DNA from 2 places in the Aureimonas sp. CAS genome. Region 2 is predicted to be linked to the other one. Evidence: predicted binding sites of a transcription regulator. Region 2 holds the regulator's gene; the other holds the start of a gene.

Region 1 (14,401 bases), 1.2 Mb from region 2:
GCCGAATAGCGCGCCGACTGGTCCACGCGGCGCTGCACGAAGGCGTCGAACTCGGCATCGCTCAGGCCACGCTTCTTCTTGTAGTAGAAGATGTAGGCGTCCATCGACTGGAACTGCCGCTGGCCCGGCGCGTGGTCCATCAGCGAGACGAGATGGACGTGCGGATCCTCGCGGAAGGCGGCGAAGGCGTCGAGCACGTCGGGCGCGGAGACCTCGCAGCGCAGATGCAGCTTGTGCTCGGCGCGAAGGCGCCCCTCCTTCATCGCCCGCTCGATGGCGTCGGCCAGATCGCGCATCTCCGCCGGGTCGAAACCCCCGTCCTCGTCCGAGCCCATGCGCAGGCAGTCGAAGACGGTGGTGATGCCCGAGCAGGCGACCTGGGCGTCATGCGCCTGGACGGCGCCGAGCATGTTCCAGCGAACGCCCGGACGCGGGCTGTAATGGCCCTCCAGATGGTCGGTGTGGAGTTCCACCACGCCCGGCATCAGATAGTCGCCGCCAAAATCCTCGCCGGTGCGCGAGGAGCCCGTGTCGATCGCGGCGATGCGTCCGTCCCGAAGGGTGACGCTGCCGGTCACGATCTCGTCGCCGAGGACGATGCGGGCGTTGGAGAGGACGGTTTCGGTGCTCATGCGTCAGGTCTTTCTGGTGGCTCTCGCGGCGGAGCCCGCCGCGTGTCTCACGGTCAGGCGGCGTCGAAATGGCCGAAGGCCGGCTGCGTCCGGGCATGGCCCGAAAGAGGATGGATGTCGACGACCTCAAAATCCGCGCCGCGTTCGCGCTCGGCGAAGAGCGCAAGGGTCGCGATCCGGTGGGGTGAAGCGAGAAGCGGCGCGAAGCGCGTCTCCAGCTCCGGCCGGACGGCGGCGCTCGCCGCCTCGTCGAGGCGCCCCGTGAGCGTCATGTGGAAGGCGAAGTCCTCGAAGACGTAAGGATAGCCCCAGCGCTCGAGATGCTCGCGCTGGCGCTCGGGCAGGGCCTCGGGACGGCGTCGCGCCCGGTCCTTCTCCGACAGGGGCGCGCGGAACGCCTCGAAGTCGCGAACGATGTCGGCGGCCAAGGCGTCGAGCGCCGCATGCCGGCTCTCCGGTACGATGGCGAAGAAGCCGGACGGCTGGCCGAGCGTGAGGCGAACGGCCTCCACCGGGGGACGCGCGGCGCACCAGCGGGCGAGCGCGGCCTTCAGCTCGCTCTCGGTGCGGCCTTCCGCCAGTTCGAAGGGGGCCTTCAGCGTCGCGTGGAAGCCGTAGCGCCGCGCGTCGGCGACGAGCGCCGGATCGGCCGCTCTCGATGCCTCGACGGTCCGCCCGAAGGCGCTGCGGCCGAGCCAGTCTTCCGCCGCCGTCAGCAGCCGGTCGCCGGGCGCGGGCGTGTAGTAGAGGGCGTATCGCATGGCTCAGTTTCCTGCCGCGCCGATGAAGCGCTGGCGCACCTTACGCGACAGCCAGTCGATCACGAAGATGCAGACGAGGACGTTCAGCACCACGAAGGCGACCTGGTCGAAGAGATTGGCCCGGAAGCGCTCGATGATGATCATGCCGACGCCGCCCGCCCCGACGATGCCGAGGACGGTGGCCGAGCGGGTGGAGGATTCGAAGAAATAGAGCCATTGGGACAGGAAGACGGGCAGCACCTGCGGCAGGTAGCCGTAGCGCACCACCTTCACCGGCGAGGCGCCGGTCGCCCGCACGCCCTCCACCTCCTTGCGGTCGATGTTTTCGATCGCCTCGGCATAGAGCTTGGAGAGGGTGCCCGTGTCGGAGACGATGATGGCGAGCACCCCCGCGAGCGGCCCGAGCCCCACGGCGCGCACGAAGACGAGGCCCCAGACGAGCTGGTCGACGCCGCGCAGAACGTCCAGGAAGCGGCGCACCAGATGGCGGAGCGGCGAGATCGGCATGGTGTTGCGCGCGGCGAGGAAGCCGATCGGCAGGGAGATGAGCGCGGCGATGAGCGTGCCGAGAAAGGCCATGGCGAGCGTCTGGGCGATGGCGCCGTAGATGTTGGCGTACTGCCAGCTCTCCATGTTGCGCCAGACGAACATGGTGGAGAGGAGCCGCCACGCCCGGTCGGAGGCGTAGGCGAGCTTCCAGACCTCGAAATACCAGAGCGAGCCGAGCGTATAGGCGAGGACCGCGAGGGCGAGCGCCCAACCGAGGCCGGCACCGCGGTTCGGGCCGAAGATCGCCGGATGCTCGGCCTCGAGCCTCGACACGGCGCCGGCGTCGAAATCGGCGAAACGGTTGGGGAGGGCGAGCGCGCTCATGCCAGGTTCTCCCGGCCGATCAGGCGGGCCCGCAGGGCCTCGGAGAGAAGGTCGATGATCGTCACCAGCACGATCACGATCAGGAGCACGGCGAGGACGCGGTCGTCGGAATAGAGGCTGATGACGCGGTTCAGCTCCGTGCCGATGCCGCCCGCGCCGACGAAGCCGACGATGGAGGAGGCGCGCACGTTGATCTCGAAGCGCAGCAATGTGTAGGAGGCGAAGTTCGGCAGGACCTGCGGCATCACGCCGTAGCGCATCTCCTCGAACCAGGTGCCGCCGACCGAGCGGATGCCCTCCACGGGCCGCAGCGAAGCGTTCTCGTTGACCTCCGAGAAGAGCTTGCCGAGCGCGCCCGCCGAATGGATGGCGATGGCGAGAACGCCCGCCAGCGGGCCGATGCCGATCGCGAAGACGAAGACCAGCGCGTAGAGGATTTCCGGCACGCCCCGGCAGATCTCCAGGAAGCGGCGCGAAATCCAGTAGACGACCGAGTTCGGGGCGAGATTGTGCGCCGCCGGAAAGGACAGGAGGAAGGCGGCGAGAGAGCCGAGGATCGTCGCCGTCAGCGCCATCAGGATCGTCTCGCCGATGAGCCGCAGATAGGTCGAGAGGTCCGAGTACCAGTAGGTCAGGGAGCCCGGAACGGCCCGTCCGTCCTCCCCGCGCGGCAGGAGCAGCTTGTCGAGCTCCAGGTTCGGCAGGATCGTGCCGAAATAGTCGAAGATGCGCGGCAGGCCGGAGGCGAGGCGCTCGGGGTAGAAGCGCGAGATGACGACCGACAGCGCCAGGACGGCGAGGAAGCCGGCGGCGAAGAGGAGGTTCATCGCCATCTTCTGCCGGATCAGCTCGGCGCGGTGGCGTTCGAAGGTCTCGACCGCGCCGGTGCGCGGCCGCCGGTCCTCGCGGGACGTCATCGGATCAGTTCGCATAGGCCGGCGCGGGGCCGGCGACACGGGCCATCGCGCCGGCCGGAACGGGCTGGGGCGCGGCGGCGCGGGCGGGCGCCTTGCGGATGGCGGTGGAGGTCAGTCCCTCCTGGAAGGCGTCCTCGGCCTCGGCGCCGTAGATCTCGCGCGCCGCCGCCTCGGTCAGCTCCTCCGGCCTGCCGTCGAAGACGACGCGCCCTTCGGCGAGGCCGACGATGCGGTCGCAATAGGCGCGCGCGGTGTCGAGCGTGTGGAGGTTGCACAGGACGGTGATGCCGTCCTCGCGGTTGATGGTGCGCAGCGCGTCCATCACGATCTTGGCGTTCAGCGGGTCGAGCGAGGCGATGGGCTCGTCGGCGAGCAGCATCTTCGGCTCCTGCACCAGCGCGCGGGCGATGGCGACGCGCTGCATCTGGCCGCCCGACAGCGTGTCGGTGCGCTGGAGCGCGGTGTGCGCCATGCCGAGCCGGTCGAGGGCGTGGACCGCGAAGGCCCGCTCGGCGGCGGAGAAGTTCTGCAGCATCGAGGAGACGAGGCCGTGATGGAAGAGCCGGCCGGTCAGGACGTTCGTCAGGACGTTCAGCCGCCCGACGAGGTTGAACTGCTGGAAGACCATGGCGCAGTCGGCGCGCCAGGCATGCAGCTCGCGGCCCTTCAGGCCGGTCACGTCGCGACCCTCGAAGAGGATGCGGCCGGACGACGGTTCGGCGAGGCGGTTGAGCATGCGCAGGAGGGTGGACTTGCCGGCGCCCGAGCGCCCGATCACGCCCACCATCTGCCCGGCCGCGATGTCGAGCGACACGGCGTCCACCGCGTTGCGGCTCTTGAAGGTCTTCGTCAGGCTCTCGATGCGAAGCATGTCGGATCCTCGTCCACTCGTCCCATGGGAAAGGGTCCCGCACCGTCCGGCACGAGACCCTTCTGTCATGTTCGGTTGTCTCAGCGCGAGCCCGCGACCTCGCGCTCGCGCATGGCCACGACGTTCTCGAAGAAGGAGTGGTCGACGCGCTTGAAGCCCTCGCCGCTGCCGTTGGAGATCTGGGCGAAGCACTCCGGATCGGTCTGCGGCAGGTTCTCCATCCACTCGGTCCAGATGGTCTTGGCCTCCTCCGGCAGGGCGGAGCGGATGACCCAGGGGCCGTTCGGGATGAGGTTGGAGCGCCAGATGACGCGAAGGTCGCTCATGTCGAGCAGGCCGTTCTCGACCATGGTGCGGAAATTGCCGCGGGTGAAGCCTTCGGACTCCTTGCCGACGCCCGAGGTCCAGGTGACGCCGGCGTCGTACTGGTCGTTGAGGACCGCGATCACCGCCTGCTCGTGGCCGCCGCCGAAGCCGGTGCGCGAGAAGTAGCTCTCGATGTCGATGCCCTGGCCTTCGAGCTCGGCCTTGGGCACGAGATAGCCCGAGGTGGAGTTCGGGTCGGCGAAGGCCAGCGAACGGCCTTCCATGCCGGCCAGATCCTGGATGTCCGAGTCGGCCCGGACATACATCATGGCGTAGTAGCCGTCGGAGCCGTCGGCCTCGAGGTTCACGAAGACCGGCTCGACCGCGTTCGGGTCCTGCATGTAGATGCCGGCATAGCCGGAGGCGCCGAGCGAGGCCATGTCGAGCTGGCCGGCCACGAGACCCTGCATCACGCCCGCATAGTCGGAGGCGGGATAGAGCTCGATCGGCGCGCCGAGCGCCTCGCCGAGCTGCTCCACCAGGCACTGGTAGGAGCGCAGGCGGTCGGCCTCGTTCTCGCCGCCGAGAATGCCGACGCGGAAGGCCTGGATGCCGCCGGCCGCGCCTTGAGCGCTGGCGGCGAGAGGGGCGAGCAGGCCGGCGGCGATCGCGGTGGCGAGGCTCAGGCGTGCGAGACGAGCGGTCATGGAAGGCTCCGGGCCGACAGATGAGAATGACGCGACCGTTCGGGCGAGGGCGCGCTCGGCAGTCGAGCGGCGTTCGGTCCTGCCCCGGTCGCGGCAAGCCTTAGTCAAGCTCTGCGACAGTCCTTCAACGGCGCCATGACGTTTGGGTGACGGTCCGCGGCGTGCCTTCCCGCGGGCTCAGGCGGCCCGGCGCGCCGAGAAGGCCGAGACGTCGAGAATGCGGGTCGCCACCGCGTCCCGCACCTCCTCGTCGTGGAAGATGCCGAGGATCGCGACGCCGCGCGACAGCTTCTCGCCGATCATCTCGATCACCACGCGCCGGTTCGCCGCGTCCAGCGAGGCGGTCGGCTCGTCGAGGAGGAGGACGGGATGGTCGGTGGAGAAGCCGCGCGCGATGTTCACGCGCTGCTTCTCGCCGCCCGAGAAGGTGGCGGGCGGCAGATCGAACAGAGCGGCCGGCAGATTGAGGCGCCCGAGCAGGGCGGCGGCGCGCGCCGCCGCCTCCTCGCGGCCCGTGCCGGAGGCGACCAGCGCCTCGGCCGCGACGTCGAGCGCGCTGGCGCGCGGCACCGCCCGCAGGAACTGCGAGACATAGGCGATGGAGGTCCGCCGCAGCGCCAGGACCGCGCGCGGCGAGGCGCCCGCCAGATCGACCATCGCGCCGCTCTTGCGGTCCCGCACGAGGATCTGGCCGCGATCGACGCCGTAATTGCCGTAGACCATGCGCAGGATCGAGGATTTGCCGACGCCGGACGGCCCGCCGAGGACGACGCATTCGCCGGGGTGGAGCTCGAAGGCGGCGTCGGCCACCACCGGCAGCGTCACGCCGCCGCGCATGTGCATGGTGAAGGACTTGCAGACGTCGCGGACGAGGAGCGCGGGTTCACACGGGTTCGGCATCGTCAGGCTTCCGGGATCGAGGCGACGAGGAGCTGGGTGTAGGGATGGCGCGGGTCGTCGAGGACGCGGTCGGTCAGCCCCTCCTCGACGACCCGCCCGCCCTTCATGACGATCATGCGCTGGGAGAGAAGCCGGGCGACGGCCAGATCGTGCGTGACGATGACGACGGAGAGGCCGAGATCGGAGACGAGCGAGCGCAACAGGTCGAGGACGCGCGCCTGGACCGAGACGTCGAGCCCGCCGGTCGGCTCGTCCATGAAGACGAGGCGCGGATGGGTGACGAGGTTGCGCGCGATCTGCAGGCGCTGGCGCATGCCGCCGGAGAACTCGACCGGCCGGTCGTCGATGCGGCCCGCCTCGATCTCGACGCGGGCGAGCCAGTCGCCCGCCGTCTGGCGGATGCGGCCGTAATGCCGTTCGCCCACCGCCATCAGCCGCTCGCCGACATTGCCGCCGGCCGAGACGCGCATGCGCAGGCCGTCGGCCGGGTTCTGGTGGACGAAGCCCCAGTCGGTGCGCATGAGCAGGCGCCGTTCGGCTTCGCCCAAGGTGGCGAGGTCGCGCAGCGCGCCGTCGCGCATGCGGTAGGCGACGGTGCCTTCGCTGGGCGCGAGGCGCGCCGAGAGACAGGCGAGCAGGGTGGACTTGCCCGAGCCGGACTCGCCGACGATCGCCAGCACCTCGCCGGGATGGAGGTCGAGCGAGATGCCGGCGCAGCCGATCCGCGCGCCGTAGCGCTTCGTCAGCTCGCGGACGGAGAGAAGAGGCGCGTCGGTCATGGCAAGCGCTCCTGTCGGTCGGAAGGCGCCCCTTCGCGCCCCCGTCTGCCTGCCGCCAGGCAGACGGGGGTATGTTGCCGCGACGTCACCGACAGGAGGTTTGGATGCCGCACCGGCCGGTCGATCCCCGAAACCGCGCGAACGCGCGTCGCATGCGCCATACGCTGACGCCGGCCGAGCTGAAGCTCTGGAACGCGGTCCGCGCGCACCGGCTGATGGGGCTGGGCTTCCGCCGCCAGTATCCGATCGACCGCTTCATCGTGGACTTCGCCTGCCCCGAGCACCGGCTGATCGTCGAGCTCGACGGCTCCGGCCACGGGGAGGAGCACCAGGTCAGGCGAGACGACGAGCGCACGAGGCGACTGGAAACGCTCGGCTGGACCGTGCTGCGCTTCTGGAACGACGAGGTGCTGACGGATCTCGACGGCGTCTGCCGTCACATCGTCATCGCGGCAGGGTGGGGCGGGGCGGACTAGGATCCCAAGGTTGGCACGAACGACACCCCCCTCTGCCTGCCGGCATCTCCCCCTCAAGGGGGGAGATCGATCGTGCGTGGCCGCCGCACCCTTCGAACAGAGGTCGTTGGACAGACCGGCTTCGATCTCCCCCCTTGAGGGGGAGATGCCGGCAGGCAGAGGGGGGCAGGGACTGTCGAAGATGACGACGATACTCATTCCGCCGCCTCCTTCCGGGCCGCCTGCGTTTCGCAGAAGTCGGTGTCGGAGCAGACGAACATGCGCCCGCCGCGGTCGTCGGTGACCAGCTCGTCGAGATAGGCGCCTTTCGATCCGCAGACGGCGCACGGCACCTCGAAGCGCTGCACGGCGAAGGGGTGGTCCTCGAAGTCGAGGCTCTGCACCCGCGTGTAGGGCGGCAGCGCGTAGATCCGCTTCTCGCGCCCCGCGCCGAAGAGCTGCAGGGCCGGCGAGCCGTCCATCTTCGGATTGTCGAATTTCGGGATGGGCGAGGGGTCCATCACGTATCGGCCCTCGACCTTCACCGGATAGGCGTAGGTCGTCGCGATGTGGCCGTGGCGGGCGATGTCCTCGTAGAGCTTCACGTGCATGAGGCCGTATTCCTCCAGCGCGTGCAGCATCCGCGTCTCGGTCTCGCGCGGCTCCAGGAAGCGCAGGGGTTCGGGGATCGGCACCTGATAGACGACGGTCTGGCCGGATCCGAGCGGCGTCTCCGGGATGCGGTGACGGGTTTGGACGATGGTCGCCTCCGCCGTGCGCGTCGTCGTCGCCACGTGGCACACCTTCTCGAAGAAGGCGCGGATCGAGACCGCGTTGGTGGTGTCGTCGGCGCCCTGGTCGATGACCTTGAGGACGTCCTGCGGCCCGATGATCGCGGCCGTCACCTGCACCCCGCCGGTGCCCCAGCCGTAGGGCATCGGCATCTCGCGCGAGGCGAAGGGCACCTGATAGCCGGGGATCGCGATGCCTTTCAGGATCGCGCGGCGGATCATCCGCTTGGTGCCCTCGTCGAGATAGGCGAAATTGTAGGAGGGGAGGCTCATTGCGCCGCGTCCTTGCTGTCCGCCTGAGGCCCGGCCCGCTCGGCGTTGAGGCGCCGCAGGAGGTCGAGCTCGGCCTGGAAGTCCACGTAATGGGGCAGTTTCAGATGCTCCACGAAGCCGGTGGCGGCGACGTTGTCGCAATGGGCGAGCACGAACTCCTCGTCCTGGGCCGGCGAGAGGCGCTCCTCGCCGAGCTCGTCGGCGCGCAGGGCCCGGTCGACGAGGCTCATCGCCATCGCCTTCCGTTCCGACTGCCCGAAGACGAGGCCGTAGCCGCGCGTGAAGCGCGCCGTCTCGTCTCCGCCGCCGGTGAACTGCGAAACCATCTGGCATTCGGTGAGGCGGACGCGGCCGATCGTTACGGGAAAGCCGAGCTCGGGCATCTCGACCTCGACCTCAACGAGGCCGATCCGCACCTCGCCGACGAAGGGGTGGGTACGGCCGAAGCCGCGCTGGGTGGAATAGCCGAGCGACAGGAGGAAGCCCTCGTCGCCGCGCGCCAGCGTCTGGAGGCGCAGGTCGCGCCCGGCCGGGAAGTCGAGCGGGTCGCGCGTCACGTCGCCCGGCTCGCCCGAGGCCACGCCGTCCGGTTCGATCAGCCCCTCGGCGGAAAGAAGATCGGTGACGCGCGGGGAGGGCGCGTGCGGGTCGGCTCCCGCGCGGCGCCGCGGCTCGGCCACCGCCTCGTCCTGTCCGAGCGCGGCGTCGAGGAGGCGGTGCGTGTAGTCGAAGGTGGGGCCGAGCACCTGCCCGCCCGGCAGATCCTTGTAGGTCGCCGAGACGCGCCGCTCGATCGTCATCGCGCCCGTGTCCACGGGCCGGGCGGCGGCGAAGCGCGGCAGCGTCGTGCGATAGGCGCGCAGGAGGAAGATCGCCTCGATGAGGTCGCCGCGCGCCTGCTTGATCGCGAGCGCGGCGAGCGCCGGATCGTAGAGCGAGCCCTCCGCCATGGCGCGATCGACGGCGAGCGAGAGCTGGCCGGCGATCTGCTCCAGCGTCAGGGCGGGGACCGAACGGTCGCCCCGCCGCCGGTCGGCGAGGAGGGCGTGGGCGGCGGCGATGGCGGCCTCCCCGCCTTTCACGGCGACATACATGAGCCTCAGGCCTTTGCAACGCGGGTGGTGCGCGGCAGGGCCATGACCCTCGTGCCGGCGACGAGGACGAGGTCGTGGCCGCGCGGGAACAGGGCGGCGTTGCGCCGACGGTACTCGACGAAGCCCGCCGACAGGCCGCGCGGGGCGATACGCCGCCGGCTCTGGATGCCCGGCCCCGTAAGCACCAGCTCCGGGCCGCCTTCCAGGGCCTCGACCGGGAGGATCAGCGTCGCGGACCGGTCGGGATAGGGCTCGGTTCCCTGCGGGAAGCGGTCCCAACCGGCCGGGTCGGAGCCGAAGGCGAGAACCACGAAGGCGGCCTCGCGCCAGCTGCCGACCGGGGCGGAACCGGTCTGGAAGGCGAGCCAGGCGGGCGCGTCGCCCATCGGCTCGTCGAGATGGACGGGCGCATCCGCGTCGCTGAGGGCGGCGAGAAGGGCGGCCGCGCCGGGCACGAGCCCGTCCGGGGCCTCGACGCGGCCGGAGAGGTCGGCGATCGTGCCGGGTTCGGCGAAGACCCCCATCATGGCGCGGAACACGGCCTGGCCGTCGAAGACGGGATCCTTGAACCCGCCCGATACGGCTCTCGATGCGACGGCGTTCATGGCTGCTGGTCCTCCCCTCGAACCACGGTGAAGAAATCGACCCTCGTCGCCTGCGTCTCTTCGGCGAGACGGGCGCGGGCGCGTTCGTCGGCGGCGATGGCCGGCTCCACGATTTCGGCCTCGATGCGCGCGCGCCATTCGTCGCGCTGCCAGAGGGCGTCGAGATGAGCGGCCGCGCGGGCCTTGTCGGCGTCTCGTCCGAGGATCATGGACGAGCCGACCTCGCCGGTGGCGAGCCGCACTGTCGCACGTGTGACACTCGCCTCGCCGAGATTGAACGGCGCGCCGCCGCCGCCCGCCCGGCCTCGCAGCATGACGAGGCCGATCTCGGGGCCCCGCACCGGCTCGGCCGGAGGCGCGGCTTTCAGCAGCGGCCCGCAGAGGGCGGAGAGGGCAGCCGGGTCGGCCAGCGCATAGGCGCCGATCGCGCGGCGCCTCGCCTCGTCGGTCGAATTCTCCGTCATCGCCGCACCTGTATATTTGTGTAGACAAGTAAATCTCTACCCTTCTATAACGCGTGCGGCGTGACGCAACGATGACGTTCGCGCGGAAAGATCGGTCCCGGCTGCCCGACGCCGCGCGGCATCGATGGCGGGCACCGGACATGGAGCGGGGGATGATCGGCGAGGCGGAGCGCAGCGGCATCGCCGTCTGGCGGCGGGTGCGGGACGATCTGGCGGCCGAGATCCGCGCCGGGCGGCTGGAGGGCCGGCTGCCGAGCGAGACGGAGCTGGCCGAGCGCTTCGGCGTCAACCGCCACACGCTGCGCCGCGCGCTCGCCGTCCTGTCGCGCGAGGGGCTGCTCTCCACCCGGCGCGGGCTCGGCAGCTTCATTGCCCCGCCGCCCGAACGTCTGTCCTATCCGATCGGCGAGCGCACCCGCTTCTCCGCCAATCTCATCGGCCAGGGCCGGGTGCCGGAAGGGCGCCTGATCGGGGCCGAGCGAGTGGCCGCCGATCGCGACCTCGCCGCGAAGTTCGGCTGCCGCCCCGGCGCGCCGCTGCACCGGCTGGAGACGCTGCACGTGGCGGACGGCGTTCCGCTGACCGTGGCGACCGGCTATTTCGACGCGGCGCGCTTTCCCGGCATCGTCGCCGCCTATGCCGAGACGGGCTCGATCACCGAAAGCCTGAAGCGCGAGGGCTGCGCCGACTACCGGCGCCAGGAGACGCGCATCACGGCCGAGCGCGCGTCGCCCCGCGACGCCGAGCATCTCGGCCTCGGGCCGGACGCGGTGGTGATGGTGACGCTCGCGGTGGACGTGGACGGCGAAGGGCGGCCGGTCCAGGTCCTGCGCACGCGCTTTGCAGCGGACCGCATCGAATTCGTCGTGCGCGAGCCCGGCCGGGACCCGGCCTAAGGGACGCCGGCCCCGTCGCCTCAATGGGTGACGGTCACGACGACGACGTCGGTGTAGCGGCCGGCGGGGGGCGTCGGCTGCGCCGGCACCAGCCCATAGACGGGGATCGTGCGCGTCACCCCGTCCCCGACGCCGGAGACGAGGCTCGCCGTCGTCCAGGGAACGGCGTTGGCCGGGTCCTGGTAGAGGCCGTACGCGATCTGTCCGGGTCCCCCGGTGCGGGTCATGAAGCGCGGCAGGCCGCTGCCCGAGGAGCCGCCGCCCAGCGAGATGGAATAGGACGCGCCGGGCGTGCAGCGCACCCGCACGCGCGAGGCGGCGGAGACGGCGGCGTTGAGCAGGCCCTGCGAGCCGAAGTCGAGATCGTCGGCCTCCACGAGACAGTTGCTGGCGACCTGCGCCCGCACGTCGAAGGCGGGACGCGTCACGTTTCCGAGCAGGATCAGCGAGCAGCCGAGATTGACGCCGCCATAGTAGAAGCCGGTCTGCGCGCCGGAGAAGGCGGCGGAATAGTCCCCGATGGGGACGGTGGACTGGCCGCCGAAGATGCGGGCATAGAGCGGGACGGTGACCGAACTGTTGCCGCCGGGCACGACGATGCGCGGCGTCGTTCCGAGCGCCGGGTTCTCCAGCGAGCCCCAGGGCACCAGCCGCGTCGCGTCCTGATAGAGCTGGAAGCGCAGGCTCTGGCCGCCCGCCGACGTCATGAGCCGGGAGCCGTCCGCCGCCAGTCCGGCGGGACCCGCATTGATCCCCGGGCAGACGGCGGCGCCGAGCGTCGACTGGCAGCTGATCGTCACATTCGCGGTCCGGTCGATATTGCCGCCCGACAGCGTGTCGATCGGCCCGAAGGCGAGATTGTCGATCGAGGCGTTGCAGGTCTGCGCCGCGGCCGGCGCGGTCCCGGCGAGGAGAAGCGCCGCGCAGGCCGCGACCGCGAGAAGCGCAAGGCGGGCGACGGGCCGTCTCATGGCGTTCCTCCCGTGGGCACTGTCAGGGGGACGCAGGCGACGTCCGAAACCATCGTCTGCTCGGAGTTTTTGGAGAAGTCGAAGCGGGCGAGGCAGGGGCCGCGCTCGGCATCCTCCACCATCGCCTCGTTTCGGGCCTCGACCCTCGGCAGATAGGCCTGCCCGTCATAGCCGATCAGCACCTCCTCGCCGTTCAGCCGAACGGCGGAGCCCGCCGCGACGAAGTCGCCGTCCGGCCGGCGGAAGGAGACGAGGGCGGCCTGCGCGTCCGGCTCCAGGCCGAAATCGACGCTCGCGCCGGAGCGCCGGGCCGGAACCACCGTCCGGCGCGTCGCGCCGATCGTCATGTCGAGCGGCAGGCCCTGCGGGTCGAAGGACAGGTCGTTGCGCTCGTTGGATCGAAGGTCCGGCACGAGGATGCGCCCGTCGGCGCCCGAGCGCCCGACCGGCCGGTTCTCGAACAGGACCTCCACGCCCGGCGCCCCGATGTCGACGAGGGCGAAGGCGTCGTCGATCCGGCGGGTGAGATGCGGCCGTCCGCCCGCGAACACCACGGCCCCTTCGGCGCGCGCGCTCGCCCGCAGGTCGCCGTCGAAGCTCTCGACCCCGGCCTCGATCTGCGCCGCGGCGGCATTGTAGGTGAATGCCGCCGCGCTGGTCGTCTCCGCACCCGCCCGCAGCCGCCAGCCGTAGTCGCCGACGGCGCGCCCGGCGCTGCGGGTGATCTCGGCCGTTCCGCCGAGAATTTCGGAATCGGCAAAGCCCGCGATTTGGCCGTTGACGCGCTCGCCGAGGGGGAAGGACAGACCGGCGTAGAGCCCGGCCTGCCGCCCGTCGAGCGAGGCGAAGCCGGAGGCGAAGAGGCTGGCGTTGCCCGGAAGGGCGCGGGACCAGGAGAGCCCGGCGATTTCGCTCGTTTCGTCGAACTCGGTGCGGATGCGCGCCAGGCTGACGCTGAGCGTGGACGGATCGAAGCCGAGCGGGAAGGACAGACCGATCTGGTCGAGTTCCCTCGGCTGGCGCCGCGCGATCAGAACATCCGGGACGAGACCCGGCGTCGTCAGCGGCTCGGCCGTGACGGAGGCGATGTCGTCATAGGGGCCGAAGGTGCGCTGCGCGCGCGCGTTGATGACGATCCCCGACCATTCCGCCTGCAACTGCGCCGCGACGAGCGCGCCGGTGCCCTCGTCGCTGCGGCTCGCCGCCCCCGCCAGCGAGGCGACGCCGAGCGAGCCGAGCGTGAAGACCGCGCCGAGGCCGCCATTGGCGAGCCCCTCGCCGCCCTCGCCATGCGCCTCCAGCGTCAGCGCCTCGGTCCAGCCGTAGCGCAGCGAGGCCGAGCCCATCGGCCGGTCGTCGTAATCGTCCGATCTGACGCCGTAGGAGCGGCGCGCGAAGCCGAACTCGGCCGAATAGTCCGCAAGGCCCGGCGCCAGAAGCCGCGTCGAGGCGAAGAAGGGCGTCTGCGTGACGCGCTCCACCCCTTGCGCGTCGCGGACGACGAGACGGGCGGTGGAGCCGCCCTCGACGACGGGCAGATTGGCGATCTCGAAGGGACCGGCCGGCACCTCGGCCGAGTAGCGGCGCGCATTGTCGAGATAGACCTCGACGGTGGAGGGAACAGCGGCCGAGCCCGACAGGCTCGGGACCGGAAAGGTGACGAGGTCCGGGCGCAGCGCGAAGTCGCTCTGCATCTGCAGCCCGCCGAGCCGCACCGGCCGCGTCCAGGAGAGGCCGCCGGTGACGACGTCGCCGATCCGGTAGGTCCGAAGGTCGGACGTGTCGGAGAAGGACCATGTGGTGGAGAGGCGCCGCATGTCGTCGAAGCGCCCGTCGCCGCCCGAGACGATCATCGAATGGTCGAGCACGCCGAAGGGACCGTAGAGCCGGGGCTCGAGGACCGCCGAGAGCCCGTCGAGCGACCAGAGGTCGTCGAAGGCGCCGGTCGCGGTGGAGGCGAGGAGCGAATAGTTCATCAGCGCCCCGGTCCCGGTTTCGGGCTCGATCAGCCCGGCCTCGCCGAAGCGGCCGGCATCGACGACGCGCGCCGCGCGGCCCTCATCGCCGCTGGTGAAGGCGATGGTCTGCGCGGCCTCGTCATAGTCG
Region 2 (14,401 bases):
CACCGCCTCGCTGCCGGACGATCTGGGGCCGCAGCTGCGCGCCTTCCCGACGCTCGTCGGCGGCATCATCGACGCGCTGGCGCAGGGGCTGCGCTCGCTTCCCGAGCACGAGCGCGCCGCCGCCGCGACGATGACGCTCGACGAGCTTCGACCCATCCTGCAGTCCCGCGGCTTCCCCATCGCCGCCGTGGCGCAGGACTTCATGATCCCCGCCGCGCTCCTGCAGATCGAGATGCAGAGCGTCAGCCGTCCGCTGATGACGGGCGCCGTCATCGCGCTCTCGCTCGCGGGTGCCGCCTTCGCGATCTGGCGCCAGTCGCTTCGCCAGCGGGTGCGCGACCGCGTCGAGGCGATCGTGCGGGCCTTCCTCATCATCGCCTCCTCGATCGCGATCCTGACGACGGTCGGCATCGTCCTGTCGATGCTCTTCGAGGCGCGCGAGTTCTTCTCCTACGTCCCGATCCACGAGTTCCTGTTCGGCACCGTCTGGGAGCCGCGCTTCGCGGCGGCCGGCACGACGCAGGCGGGACAGTTCGGCCTCGTGCCGCTCCTGGCGGGCACGCTCTACATCGCCTTCGTCGCCATGCTCTTCGCCGTGCCGACCGGGCTCTTCGCCGCCATCTACATGGCCGAATACGCCAGCAACCGGACGCGCTCGGTCGTCAAGCCGCTGCTGGAGGTGCTGGCCGGCATCCCCACCATCGTCTACGGCTTCTTCGCGCTCATCACCGTCGGCCCCTTCCTGCGCGATCTCTCCGCGCAGCTCTCCGCGATCGCGGGCGGCGGCTTCGTGCCCTTCATTCAGGCGCAGTCGGTGCTGACCGCCGGCCTCGTGATGGGCATCATGCTGATCCCCTTCGTCTCCTCGCTGTCCGACGACGTCATCACGGCGGTGCCGCGCTCGCTTCGCGACGGCTCGCTCGGCCTCGGCGCCACGCGCTCGGAGACGATCAAGAAGGTGGTCCTGCCCGCCGCCCTTCCGGGCGTCGTCTCGGCGCTCCTCCTCACCATGTCGCGCGCCATCGGCGAGACCATGATCGTGGTCCTCGCGGCCGGCATCGCGGCCAACATCACCATCAACCCCTTCGAGGCGATGACGACGGTCACCGTCAAGATCGTCTCCCAGCTCACCGGCGACATCGACTTCACCTCGCCGCAGAGCCTCGTCGCCTTCGCGCTCGGCCTGACGCTCTTCGTCATCACGCTGGGGCTCAACATCGTCGCGCTGCAGATCGTGCGCCGCTATCGGGAGCAGTACGAGTAATGAGCGAGACCCTTTCGAAGGCGCCGCCGCGCCGCGACATCGGGATCAAGCGCCGCTATGCCGCCGAGCGCCGCTTCAAGGCCTACGGCATCTCCGCGATCGCGGTCGGCCTGTTCTTCCTCGTCTGGCTTCTGTGGACGGTGATCAGCCAGGGCTACACCGCCTTCTGGCAGACCGAGCTGCGCCTGCCGATCACCTTCTCGGCCGAGGTTCTCGACCCGGACGGCACGGGGCAGCCGGACCCGGCGGTCCTGATGCGGGCGAACTATCCGGCGCTGGCGCAGGCGGCGATCGCCGAGCGCCTCGGCATCGACCCGGAAAACCGCCAGGAGATGACCCAGGCCGGCGCCATGGTCAGCCAGGGCGTGCGCACCATCCTGCGCAACGTCGTTCTCGACGACCCTTCCGTGATCGGCACGACGCAGGAGGTCTGGCTCCCCGCGAACTCGACCATCGATTCCGCGCTCAAGGGCCAGTTCAACCTCAACGTCGAGGAGAGCCGCCGTCCGGTCAGCGACCTCCAGCTGCGCTGGATGGACGAACTGCAGGAGGCGGGCGACCTGTCGCAGCGCTTCAACACCGGGCTCTTCACCTTCGGCGCCTCCTCGCGCGCCGAGACGGCGGGCGTGGGCGTCGCGATCGTCGGCTCCTTCATGATGATGCTGATCGTGCTCGCTCTGGCGCTGCCGATCGGCGTCGCGGCCTCGATCTACCTGGAGGAGTTCGCGCCCAAGAACAGGTTCACCGACCTCATCGAGGTGAACATCAACAATCTGGCCGCCGTGCCCTCCATCGTGTTCGGCCTCCTGGGTCTGGCGGTCTTCATCAACTATTTCGGCCTGCCTCGTTCGGCCGCGCTCGTCGGCGGGCTCGTGCTTACGCTGATGACGCTGCCGACGATCATCATCGCGACGCGCGCCGCGCTCCGCGCCGTGCCGCCCTCGATCCGCTCGGCGGCGCTGGGCCTCGGCGCCTCGCGCAACCAGATGGTGTTCCACCACGTGCTGCCGCTGGCCGCGCCCGGCATCCTGACGGGCACGATCATCGGTCTCGCCCAGGCGCTGGGCGAGACGGCGCCGCTGCTCCTCATCGGCATGGTCGCCTTCGTCGCCGACTATCCGAGCGGCCCGATGGACGCGGCCACCGCGCTGCCGGTCCAGATCTTCATGTGGGCGAACGAGGCGGACCGCGCCTTCGTGGAGCGCACCTCCGGCGCCATCATCGTCCTCCTCCTCTTCCTGGCGGTCATGAACATCGCCGCCATCCTCCTGCGCCGCCGCTTCGAGCGCCGCTGGTAGCCGATCAGATGGATACTCCCATGCACAAGCTCGTCTCCGAGCCGATGACGGTTCCGGCCCCCAAGACCCCGATCAAGATGAAGGGCGAGAAGGTCGACGTCTTCTACGGCGCCAAGCAGGCGCTCTACGAGGTCGGCATCGACATTCCCGAGCGCCAGGTGACGGCGCTGATCGGCCCCTCGGGCTGCGGCAAGTCGACCTTCCTGCGCTGCCTGAACCGCATGAACGACACGATCGAGGGCGCGCGCGTCGTCGGAAAGATCACGCTCGACGGCGAGGACATCTACGACAAGAGCCTCGACGTCGTGGAGCTTCGCGCCCGCGTCGGCATGGTGTTCCAGAAGCCGAACCCCTTCCCGAAGTCGATCTTCGAGAATGTCGGCTACGGCCCGAAGATCCACGGCCTCGCCAAGAGCAAGGCCGATCTGGAGGAGATCGTCGTCACCTCCCTGAAGAAGGCGGGTCTGTTCGAGGAGGTGAAGGACCGCCTGCACGAGCAGGGCACGGGCCTGTCGGGCGGCCAGCAGCAGCGCCTGTGCATCGCGCGCGCCATCGCGGTCTCGCCCGAGGTGATCCTGATGGACGAGCCCTGCTCGGCGCTCGACCCGATCGCGACCGCCACCATCGAGGCGCTGATCGACGAGTTGAAGCAGAACTTCACCATCGTCATCGTGACCCACTCCATGCAGCAGGCCGCGCGCGTCTCGCAGCGCACGGCCATGTTCCATCTGGGCCGCATCGTCGAGGTCGGGCCGACCGAGAAGATGTTCCAGAACCCGGACGACAAGCGCACGCGCGACTACATCACCGGCCGCTTCGGCTGACCGGACAGGGTAGCGGGCCCTCGACGGCCCGATGCGCGAGAACCGAAGAGTTTGAGCGACCATCGCGTGCGGAGCCACGCACCGCTCACGGGGAGAAGAGCATGCCCGGACACATCGTTTCGTCCTACGACGACGAGCTGAAAGCCATCCTGCGCCGCATCTCCGAGATGGGCGGGCAGGCCGAGCGGATGGTCGAGCAATCGGTCACCGCGCTCATCAAGAGCGACATCCAGCTCGCCCAGCGCGTGATCGCCGACGACCGGCTTCTCGACGAGGCGCAGCGCGAGCTCGACGAGCACGCGATCCGCACCATCGCCAAGCGCCAGCCGATGGCGCAGGACCTGCGCGAGATCGTCGGCGCGATCCGCATCTCGAACGACATCGAGCGCATCGGCGACATGGGCAAGAACATCGCCAAGCGCGTGATCGCCGTGCACGAGCACGGCCAGCCGGTCAAGCTCGTGCGGGGCCTGGAGCATCTGTCGGGGCTCGCGCTCGAACAGCTGAAGGAAGTGCTCGACGCCTATGCGCGGCGCGACGAGGACCGCGCCGAGATGGTGCGGGCGCGCGACGAAGAGATCGACGCGATGTACACCTCGATCTTCCGCGAACTCCTGACCTACATGATGGAGGACCCGCGCAACATCACCGCCTGCACGCATCTCCTGTTCTCGGCCAAGAACATCGAGCGCATCGGCGACCACGCGACGAACATCGCCGAGACGATCTACTACATCAAGACCGGCGAACAGGTCGAAGGCGAGCGTCCGAAGGACGACCGCACCCATGCCATCGTCGCCGAGCCGGGCGGGACCGTGGGGACGGTCCTGTGACGACGGGGCCCCACATCGCCGTCGTCGAGGACGACGAGGCGCTGGGCGTTCTTCTCCGCTACAATCTGGAGGCCGAAGGCTACAGCGCGGAGGTGATCGCGCGCGGCGACGAAGCCGATCTCCGGCTGCGCGAGAAGGTGCCGGACCTCCTGATCCTCGACTGGATGCTGCCGGGCCTGTCCGGCGTCGAGCTCTGCCGGCGCCTGCGCCTTCGCTCCGAGACGCAGCGCCTGCCCATCCTGATGCTGACGGCGCGCGGCGAAGAGGACGAGCGCGTGCGCGGCCTGTCCGTCGGCGCGGACGACTATGTCGTGAAGCCCTTCTCGACGCTGGAGCTGATGGCGCGCATCCGCGCCATGCTACGCCGGGCGAGCCCCGAGCGCGTCGCGACGCAGCTGACGGCCGGCGACCTCGACCTCGACCGCGAGACGCGCCGCGTGCGCCGGGCGGGCCGCGAGGTGCGCCTCGGCCCGACGGAGTTCAAGCTGCTGGAATTCCTCATGCAGGCGCCCGGCCGCGTGTTCTCGCGCGAGCAGCTGCTCGACGGCGTCTGGGGGCAGGGGATTTATGTCGACGAGCGCACCGTCGACGTCCATGTCGGGCGCCTGCGCAAGGCGATCAATCGCGGCCGCTTGCGCGACCCGATCCGCACCGTGCGTGGCGCCGGCTACTCGCTCGACGAGACCTTCGCGGCGAAATCGGCCTGAGGGACCGCGGACGCCCCTCGGGCACGTGGATGCGCGGAAGCAGGACGACGCGCACTCCTCTCCCTCAAAGGGAGAGGGGTCCGAAGGACGGGCGAGACGAGTGGCTCGCCCCGGCGGACGCAACGCCGCTGGCGGATCAACAGCCTACAACATCCAGGCACAGACAGGGGCGTCGTCGAGCTCGGCGTTGCGCGGACGTCCTCTTTTCTGACGTTGCGGGCGTCATGCCCTCATCCCCCTGCCGGGACCTTCTCCCGCGCAGCGGGAGAAGGCGAAGCGTAAGCGCCGCGGCTTTGCGTCTGCGGCCGCCTCAGCGGAAGGTGAAGCGCGAGACCTCGCAGACGTTCACCCCGTATTCGGTTTCCTCGCGCCCGCTCTCGAACGTCGCCTTGAAGTCGAAGACGCAGAAGCCGGTGCCGTCGTCGAAGTTCACCCGCACTTCCGCGCCGGGCATCAGGACGTCGTTGCCGAGGATGTCCTCCTCCCAGTCGGTGGTGCCGGTGTTGGACCCGTGAAGGTAGAAGATCGGCTCCTTGGCGCCGTTGTGGATGACGACGCGGCGGTCCAGCGCCGAAGCGGCCGTGGCCGAGAGGATGACGGAAGCGCTGATGAGCGCGGCGAGAAGGCTCCGCATGGGAGAGGCTCCGTTGACGGCATCCCACAGGCGGATGCCTCGCCGCCACATTGCGGCCCCATTCTTCTACCGCCAGACTTCCGTGAAGTCACTTGGAGTCTTGTTGCGGTCCGAAGACGCAACGCGGGATGGCTAACGCTGGGGACGGGGCCTCGAAGCTGAAGACTGTGTTCAGCGGCGAGCCCGACGAGGCCCTCACCCAGCTGCTCGCTCGCGCTCGCATCCACCCTCTCCCCGAGGGGAGAGGAATGGCGCCTCTTTCGATGCGCTCACGCAAGCATTCGAACGGTCGACATCGCGGCGAAGCTTCTCCTTCTCCCCTTGGGGAGAAGGTGCCGGCAGGCGGATGAGGGCATCGCAGGGCGCCGGCGCTCGATGATCGTCCTGGGTGCGGTCACGGGATGAGCGTGGCGAAGGAAGAACCGTCTTCAGCGGCCGAGCCCGACGAGGCCCTCACCCGGCTGCTCGCTCGCGCTCGCATCCACCCTCTCCCGTTCCGGGAGAGGAATGGCGCCTCTTTCGGTGCGCTCACCCAAGCATTCGAACGGTCGACACGGCGGACGGGCAGGGCGGCGAAGCCTCCCCTTCTCCCCTTGGGGAGACAAGTCCCGGCAGGCGGATGAGAGCGTGGCAGGGCGCCGACGGTCGGCCCACGAGCGGAAGACGAAAGACCGTTCCCCTTCGCCGTCCTGGACGAAGGGCGGCGAAGGGGAACGCGCGGACCGGACGCCGAGGCGCCGGCCCGTATCATCGGCTGCCGCACCGGCCCGAGACCCGTACCCGGTTCCCGAAAGCCCGATGCGCAGGATCGGAAGCGCTCGGCGCGCTCAGCCCTCCGCCGGCGCGTCGTCGCGCAGATAGGGCTCGACCTCGCCCTTCAGCTTGATCGTCAGAGGCTTGCCCTTGCGATCGAGCGTCTTGCCGGCCGCCACGCGGATCCAGCCCTCGGAGACGCAATACTCCTCGACATTGGTCTTCTCGACGCCCTTGAAGCGGATGCCGATGCCGCGCTGGAGCAGCGCCTCGTCATGGAAGGGGCTGTCGGGGTCGTTCGACAGGCGGTCGGGCAGGTTCGTCGCGTCCGCCATCGATCAGCGCGCCCGGCGGCGGTCGGCGACCGGCTGGAAGGCGATCCGCGCATGGTACTGGCAGTAGGGCGAGGCGTCGCCGGAATGATTGCCGCAGAAGCGGAAGTCCGGCGAGAGCGGGTCGCCCAGCGGCCATTTGCAGGTGCGCTCGGAAAGCTGGACCAGGGTGAGGTTGCGCGAGATCGGCACGATCTCGGCGCTGCGGCGCGGCTCGCTCTCCACCGCCGGCTGGGCGATGAGATCGACCACTTCCTCGACCTTGAGCGCGGCCGAGCCCACCGAGCGCGCGGTCGGCTGGGGCGCGGGGCGCGAGATGGACGCCGGCGCCGCAACGACGAGGCGCGGTGCCTTCTCCTCGACGACCGGGGTCTCGACGATCACGGGACGCGGAGCGGCGGCCGCAACGGTCTCGGTTTCCGAAGGGACGGCCTTGATCCGGCTTTCCAGCTTGAGGCGGTGCACCTTGCCGATCACCGCGTTGCGCGTGACGCCGCCGAGCTCGGCCGCGATCTGGCTGGCGCTGTTGCCCTCGGTCCACCGCTTCTTCAGGAGCTCGATGCGTTCGTCCGTCCAGCTCATCGGGAAAAGTCCTCGTCTCTTACGCGCGTCTTGCGGAATCCGTCCTCGACCCGAGGGTCTGAAGGCCCCGGGAGGTCGTCTATATCTATGTGATACTGAAGTCCGCCGCGCGATATATGGTATGTGCTCAAACATTAACGTATGGCCGGACTCGCTGACAAGGCGAGCAACCCGCCGCACGAATCGAAAATCGGCTTATCCCCAGCTTGCCGCGTTCCGAACGGCGGTCCCGCGCCGGGCCGGCGGGGCCCGCCGCGTTGACAATGCGCGTCGCGCCCATGGTATACAGCGGCCTGAAACGATGCCTCGACGATCATAAGATGGTCCGGAAGCCTGCCTCCCGCAGGCTTCGTTCGTTTCTGAAGAGACCGCCGTACCCTTCATCTGCCGGAAGTCCCGCCATGGTCGCCGCGAACGCAGCAAGGTCCGCCCTCTACGCCACCTATGCGAGAGCGAACCTCAAGTTCGAGCGAGGCGAGGGCGTGTGGGTGACGACCGACGACGGCCGGACCTTCCTCGATTTCGGCGCCGGCATCGCGGTCAACGCGCTCGGCCATGCCCATCCGCACCTCGTCGGCGCGCTGACGGAGCAGGCGGCAAAGCTCTGGCACGTCTCCAACCTCTACGAGATTCCCGGTCAGGCGCGCCTGGCCGAACGTCTGGTCGAGGCGACCTTCGCCGACCGCGTCTTCTTCGGCAATTCCGGGGCCGAGGCGCTGGAATGCGCGATCAAGACGGCGCGCCGCTACCACTACGTCAACGGCGCGCCCGAGCGCATCGAGATCCTGACCTTCGAGGGCGCCTTCCACGGCCGCACGCTCGCCACGCTCGCCGCCGGCGGGCAGGCGAAGTATCTGGAAGGCTTCGGCCCGAAATCCGAAGGCTTCCGCCAGCTGCCCTTCGGCGATCTGGAGGCGGTGAAGGCCGCGATCGGCCCGCAGACGGCCGCCATGCTGATCGAGCCCATCCAGGGCGAGGGCGGCGTGCGCCGCGCCCCGCGCGCCTTCCTGCAGGGGCTGCGCGACCTGTGCGACGAGCACGGCCTCCTGCTCCTCTTCGACGAGGTGCAGACGGGAATCGGCCGCACCGGGCATCTCTACGCCTATCAGGGGATCGGCGTGACGCCGGACATCCTCGCCTCAGCCAAGGGCATCGGCGGCGGCTTCCCGATGGGCGCGTGCCTTGCGACCGAAACCGCGAGCGCGGGCATGACCGCCGGCACCCACGGCACGACCTATGGCGGCAACCCGCTGGCGATGGCCGTCGGCAACGCCGTTCTCGACGTCGTCCTGTCCGAAGGCTTCCTGGAGCACGTCCGCGACATGGGGCTCTTGTTCAAGCAAGGGCTCGCCTCCCTGGCCGACCGCTTCCCCGACGTCGTGGAGGAGGCGCGCGGCGAGGGGCTGCTGGTCGGCCTGAAGGGCCGCGTTCCGAACGGCGAGATCGTCGGCGCCTTCCGCGAGGCGGGCCTTCTCAGCGTGCCGGCGGGCGACAACGTGGTGCGCCTCCTGCCGCCGCTCATCGTCACCGCCGAGGAGATCCGCGAGGGTCTGTCGCGGATGGAAAGCGCGCTGGGCGCGCTCCAGTCCGTCCGGACGGAGACCGCAGCGTGAGGGCCGGAACGCGGCACTTCCTCGACCTGGCCGTCGTCGAGCCGAGCGAGCTTCGCGCGATCCTGGAGGACGCCAAGGCGCGCAAGGCGCAGGGGCGGGGCGGTCCGCGCCCGCTCGAAGGGCGCATGCTCGCCATGATCTTCGAAAAGCCCTCCACCCGAACGCGCGTCTCCTTCGACGTGGCGATGCGCCAGCTGGGCGGCGAGACGCTGTTCCTCTCCGGCACCGAGATGCAGCTCGGCCGCTCCGAGACGATCGCCGACACCGCGCGCGTCCTGTCGCGCTACGTCGATGCGATCATGATCCGCACGACCGAGCATTCGCGGCTTCTGGAGCTCGCGGAAGCGGCGACCGTGCCGGTCGTCAACGCGCTGACCGACGACACCCATCCCTGCCAGCTGATGGCCGACATCCTCACCTTCGAGGAGCATCGCGGCCCGGTGGAGGGCAAGACCTTCGCCTGGACCGGCGACGGCAACAACGTCCTGAACTCGCTGATCGAGGCCTCGGCGGCCCTGCGCTTCAAGCTGCGGATCGCGACGCCGGAAGGCTCGGAGCCCTCCGGCCTCTTCATCGAGGCGGCCAAGCGGCGCGGCGCGGACATCCTCACCACCTACGACCCCGTCGAGGCGGTGACGGGCGCCGATTGCGTCGTCACCGACACCTGGGTCTCGATGGGACGCGAGGAGGCGGCGCGCGGCCACAACGTCTTCCAGCCCTATCAGGTGAACGCGGCGCTGATGGCGCATGCCGACCCGAAGGCGCTCTTCATGCACTGCCTGCCCGCCCATCGCGGGGAGGAGGTGACCGACGAGGTGATCGACGGGCCGCAATCGGTGGTCTTCGACGAGGCGGAGAACCGCCTGCACGCGCAGAAGTCGGTGCTCGCCTGGATGTTCGGCGAGGTTCGGGCATGAGCGAGACCGAGGGTCACGAACTCGGCGAGTTCGGCTATGCGGGCGACGACGCGGTCGTTCCCTTCCAGGTCGAGGCGCTGGATACGCGCGGACGCGCCGTCCAGCTCGGCGCGATGGTGGATTCGATCCTCTCGCGCCACGATTATCCCGAGCCGGTCGCGCGGCTCCTGGGCGAAATGATCGTCCTCACCGTCCTCCTCGGCACCTCGCTGAAGTTCGACGGCCGCTTCACCACGCAGACTCAGACCGACGGTCCGGTCGATCTTCTCGTCGTCGATTTCGGCACGCCTTCCTCGGTGCGGGCCTATGCGCGCTTCGACGCCGAGCGGCTGGCGGAAGCGATCGCCGCCGGTCAGACCGAGCCCGAACGTCTGCTCGGCACGGGAACGCTGGCGCTGACCGTCGATCAGGGCCCGGAGATGCAGCGCTATCAGGGCATCGTCGCGCTCGACGGCGCGACGCTCGAAGCGGTGGCGGAAGGCTATTTCCGGCAGTCCGAACAGATCCCGACGGCCGTGCGGCTGGCCGTCGCGCGCATCGCGCGGCGCCAGGAGGGCGGCGGCTTCGCCGAAAGCTGGCGTGCCGGCGGGCTCGTGGCGCAGTTCCTGCCCGCCGCGCCCGAGCGCATGCGCATGCCCGACCTTCCCGGCGGCGACCTGCCGGAGGGCGTGGAGGACGCGTTCGACTTCGAGCCGGACGACGCCTGGACCGAGGCGCGCGCGCTCGTCGACACGATCGAAGCCTCCGAGCTCGCGGACCCGGATGTCGGGGTCGAACGCCTGCTCTTCCGCCTCTTCCACGAGCGCGGCGTGAGGGTGTTCCCGGCGACGCCCGTCGAGGACGACTGCTCCTGCTCGCGCGACAAGATCAAGGCGGTGCTCGACGGCTTCTCGGCCGAGGAGATCGAGGATTCGGTCGAGGACGGCCGCATCCAGGTCACCTGCGAGTTCTGCAACGAGACCTACGAATTCTCGCCGAGCGAGTTCGCCAAGGGCTGACGGCGCTCGGCTTGGCGAATCGCAAGGCCCCCCTTAGCATCGACCCCTTCGACGAAGGGGAGATCGTCAGATGCCGTTCCACACACGTTCCATCGCGTTCGCGGGGCTCGCAGCCGCCGCCCTGTCGGCCTGCCCTGCGCTGGCGCAGGAGACGGCCGACTGCCCGGACAGCGTTCCCGCCGGGACGGAATGCTTCCGGGGCCAGGACGAGAACGGCGCCTGGTATCTGATCGCCAAGCCGCAGGACTGGAACGGCGTGCTCGTTCTCCACGCCCACGGCGGGCCGCGCCTTTCGCCGCCCGCGCGCGAGGACGCCGACGAGGACCTCGCCCGCTTCGCCATGATGGTGGAGGAGGGTTATGCCTGGGCCGGCTCGAACTACCGGCGCGAAGGGTTCGGCGTGCGGATGGCGGCCGAGGACATGCTCAATCTGGTGCCGATCGCCGTCGAGGCGGTGGGCGAGCCGGAGGTGACGATCCTCCACGGCCAGAGCTGGGGCGGCAATGTCGCGGCCAAGACGGCCGAACTCTACGCCATCGGCGGCGACGGAGCCCGACGCTTCGACGGTGTCCTTCTGACCAACGGCCTGCTCGCCGGCGGGCCGCGTCCCTACGACTTCCGCGCCGATCTGCGGGCCGTCTACCAGTTCTACTGCCGGAACCACCCGCGCGCGGACGAGGAGCAGTATCCGCTCTGGCGCGGCCGTGCCGAGGGCTCGGAGCCGATCGCGCGCGCGGACATCGAGGCGCGGGTCGAGGAGTGCACGGGCCTTTCGAAGGCGCCCGAGGAGCGCAGCGAGGAGGAAGCCCGCAACCTCGCCGACATTCTGGCCGTCACCCGCGTGCCGGAGCGCACGCTGGTCGCGCATCTGAACTTTGCGACCAACACCTTCGCCGACATCGTCGGCGAGCGGCTGGACGGGCTGAACCCCTTCACCAACGAGGGCGTTCGCTACGAGGGCTCGCACGACGACGAGGCGCTGAACGAAGGGGTCGAACGGTTCCGTGCCGACCCGGACGGCCTGCGACGGCTGACCTACGATTCGGGCCTGACGGGGCAGATCGTCCTGCCGACCCTGACGGTGCACGCGATCGACGATCCGACGGCCTTCGTGGAACTGGAGGACGAGTATCGCCGAACGGTCGCCGCGGCCGGGAATGCCGATCTCCTGGTGCAGACCTTCGTTCGCGAAGGCGAGCATTCGCGCCTTTCGGCTCCGCAATATCCGGCCCTTCTGGAAGCGCTCGTCGACTGGATCGAGGACGGGCGGCGCCCGACGGCCGCGCGCGTCGCCGAACTCTGCGCCGATCTGGAGCCGCGCTACGGGGACGAGACGTGCCACTTCGAGACCGGCTACGCCCCGCCGCCTCTCGCCACCCGTTCGCCGGAGCGCTGAAAGCTCCGGCGGTGCGCCGCCGGCCTCAGTTCAGGCGCATCGGCGCCGAGGTCGGGGCGTCGAGCGAGAAGGCCGGGATGGCGACCTGGAAGCGGCTGCCGTCCGGCCGCTCCATCTCGTAGCTGCCGCACATGATCCCCGAGGGCGTGGTGAGCGGGCAGCCCGACGTGTAGGTGAAGCTGTCGCCGGGATCGAGGATCGGCTCCTCCCCGACGACGCCGGGGCCATGGACCTCTTCCACCCGGCCCGCCGCGTCGGTGATGCGCCAGTGGCGAGAGCGGAGCTGGACGGTCTCGTCCGAGGCGTTCTCGATCTCGATCGTGTAGGCGAAGAGCCAGCGCCCCTCCTGCGGCGAGGAGCGCTCCTTCAGGAAGGCCGGACGGACCCGGACGGCGATCCCTTCGGTCATCGCCTCGTAAAGGCTTCTCCCGAAGCACCCGAACCCTTCATCACACGACTTTCGACCCATAGGATGCGTCCTGCGTGCTTTCGTCTGTCCTTGCCGCCGCCGACCGTCCGTTGTCAGGCCGCCGACAGGGCGGCGGAGAAATCATCTAGCAGATCTTCGACGTCTTCCAGCCCCGCCGAGAAACGAAGAATGCCGTCCGTGATGCCGAGTTCGCCGCGCACCTCGGGCGTCAGGTTCTTGTGCGTGGTGGTCGCCGGATGGGTGATGAGGCTCTTGGCGTCGCCGAGATTGTTGGAGATCGTGACGATCTCCAGAGCGTCGGCGAAGCGGAAGGCGGCCTCCTTGCCGCCGGCCAGCTCGAAGGCGACCAGCGTCGAGCCGCCCGACATCTGCCGCGCGATCACCGCCGCGTCCGGATGGTCGGCGCGCCCGGGATAGAGGACGCGCTTCACCTTGGCGTCGCCGGCGAGCCGGTCCGCGATGCGCCCGGCGGTCGCCGTCTGCCGCTCGACCCGCAGCGCCAGCGTCTCCAGCCCCTTCAGCATGACCCAGGCGTTGAAGGGCGACATGCAGGGGCCCGTGTGGCGGAAATAGTCGTGGAGGTTGGCCTCGATCCATTCGGCCGAGGCGAGGACGACGCCGCCGAGACACCGGCCCTGGCCGTCGATATGCTTGGTGGTGGAGTAGACGACGACGTCCGCGCCGAGCTCCAGCGGCTTCTGCTGCAGGGGCGTGGCGAAGACGTTGTCGACGACGAGGATCGCGCCGGCCTCGTGGGCGATCCCGGCGACCGCCGCGATGTCCACGACCTCGAGCGTCGGATTGGTCGGGCTCTCCAGGAAGAAGAGCCGGGTCTCGGGCCGCACGGCGGCGCGCCAGGCGGAAAGATCGCGCCCGTCGACGAAGGTGCAGGTGACGCCCGCGCGGCCGAGGACGGTCTCGATCACGTAGCGGCAGGAACCGAAAAGCGCGCGCGCCGCCACGACGTGGTCCCCGGCCTTGACCGAGCAGACGAGCGCGCTCGCCACCGCCGCCATGCCGGAGGCCGTGGCGCGCGCGTCTCCGGCGCCCTCGAGCGCCATCATGCGCTCCTCGAACATGCGGACGGTGGGGTTGGCGTAGCGCGAATAGATGAAGCCGGGCTCCTCGCCCTTGAAGCGGGCTTCGGCGGCGGCGGCGGTGTCGTAGACGAAGCCCTGGGTCAGGAAGAGCGCCTCGGACAGTTCGCCGAACTGGGAGCGCATGGTTCCCGCGTGCACCAGCTGGGTGGCCGGCCGGATCTTTCGCCCTTCGCGGATCGCCATTCTCGTCCCTCCTTTGGCCCGCGCGGAGCGGGCATCACAGAAAAGCCGGCCGGGCGCTTCGCCGCAAGGCCGGTCTCGTGACGCGAGGTCTCGGAGGCACGGCCCTTTAGCGACTTGTTTTTCGTGGCTGCAAGCCGGCCGGCCAAATCACCACGTCATCGGGCGAGATATCTACTCCCGCGCCGGATCGGGGTCAACGGACGCGTTCACGGCGCCGGGAGCGTCCGCGCTGAAATCACACGACGTCCGGAGGGTTCAGTAGAACCGCCAGCCGGTTCCGCGCTCGCGTGGCGCCGCCTGTCTGCATCCTATATGATGGGTTCCGATCCGAACTCTGAGCCACGGAGGGCGAGAATGACTCTCAAGAGACGCTCCTCGTCTTCGAGGCAGGTAAGCCGTAAAGCACGACGGACATTCGGCATATCGCCGTCGGGGCGTATGAGGCAGCGAAAGATCGCGCGACGAATGCCGAAGGTTCAAATCGAGGACGAGAACGGGGTGATCTACGGATCCCGGTTGATCGAAGCGACCGATCAA

Evidence for each region. Region 2 encodes PhoB, which activates phosphate uptake and scavenging genes when phosphate is short. Its sites were predicted from a motif close to TGTCATNNANCTGTCAT; they were not measured.
Region 1: the regulator PhoB is predicted to act here: its motif matches at 5,203-5,219, upstream of phnD (phosphonate ABC transporter substrate-binding protein).

What each region holds. Positions count from the first base shown of each region.
Region 1 is NZ_CM187563.1:3,484,237-3,498,637, forward strand. Features, by position in the region: gene AC6R2M_RS16820 (alpha-D-ribose 1-methylphosphonate 5-triphosphate diphosphatase) at 1-632, opposite strand, end outside; gene AC6R2M_RS16825 (DUF1045 domain-containing protein) at 686-1,393, opposite strand; gene phnE (phosphonate ABC transporter, permease protein PhnE) at 1,397-2,266, opposite strand; gene phnE (phosphonate ABC transporter, permease protein PhnE) at 2,263-3,183, opposite strand; gene phnC (phosphonate ABC transporter ATP-binding protein) at 3,188-4,054, opposite strand; gene phnD (phosphonate ABC transporter substrate-binding protein) at 4,135-5,067, opposite strand; gene phnL (phosphonate C-P lyase system protein PhnL) at 5,245-5,967, opposite strand; gene phnK (phosphonate C-P lyase system protein PhnK) at 5,970-6,746, opposite strand; gene AC6R2M_RS16860 (endonuclease domain-containing protein) at 6,851-7,222, shown strand; gene AC6R2M_RS16865 (alpha-D-ribose 1-methylphosphonate 5-phosphate C-P-lyase PhnJ) at 7,417-8,265, opposite strand; gene AC6R2M_RS16870 (carbon-phosphorus lyase complex subunit) at 8,262-9,359, opposite strand; gene phnH (phosphonate C-P lyase system protein PhnH) at 9,365-9,964, opposite strand; gene phnG (phosphonate C-P lyase system protein PhnG) at 9,961-10,428, opposite strand; gene phnF (phosphonate metabolism transcriptional regulator PhnF) at 10,581-11,324, shown strand; gene AC6R2M_RS16890 (Csu type fimbrial protein) at 11,345-12,295, opposite strand; gene AC6R2M_RS16895 (fimbria/pilus outer membrane usher protein) at 12,292-14,401, opposite strand, start outside.
Region 2 is NZ_CM187563.1:1,091,051-1,105,451, forward strand. Features, by position in the region: gene pstC (phosphate ABC transporter permease subunit PstC) at 1-1,264, shown strand, start outside; gene pstA (phosphate ABC transporter permease PstA) at 1,264-2,562, shown strand; gene pstB (phosphate ABC transporter ATP-binding protein PstB) at 2,583-3,386, shown strand; gene phoU (phosphate signaling complex protein PhoU) at 3,488-4,219, shown strand; gene phoB (phosphate regulon transcriptional regulator PhoB) at 4,216-4,926, shown strand; gene AC6R2M_RS05345 (hypothetical protein) at 5,237-5,560, opposite strand; gene AC6R2M_RS05350 (DUF3297 family protein) at 6,388-6,648, opposite strand; gene AC6R2M_RS05355 (GcrA family cell cycle regulator) at 6,652-7,227, opposite strand; gene AC6R2M_RS05360 (aspartate aminotransferase family protein) at 7,629-8,840, shown strand; gene argF (ornithine carbamoyltransferase) at 8,837-9,757, shown strand; gene AC6R2M_RS05370 (Hsp33 family molecular chaperone) at 9,754-10,755, shown strand; gene AC6R2M_RS05375 (alpha/beta hydrolase) at 10,826-12,151, shown strand; gene apaG (Co2+/Mg2+ efflux facilitator ApaG/CorD) at 12,177-12,560, opposite strand; gene AC6R2M_RS05385 (O-succinylhomoserine sulfhydrylase) at 12,674-13,864, opposite strand; SAM riboswitch at 13,951-14,028, opposite strand; gene AC6R2M_RS05390 (hypothetical protein) at 14,330-14,401, shown strand, end outside.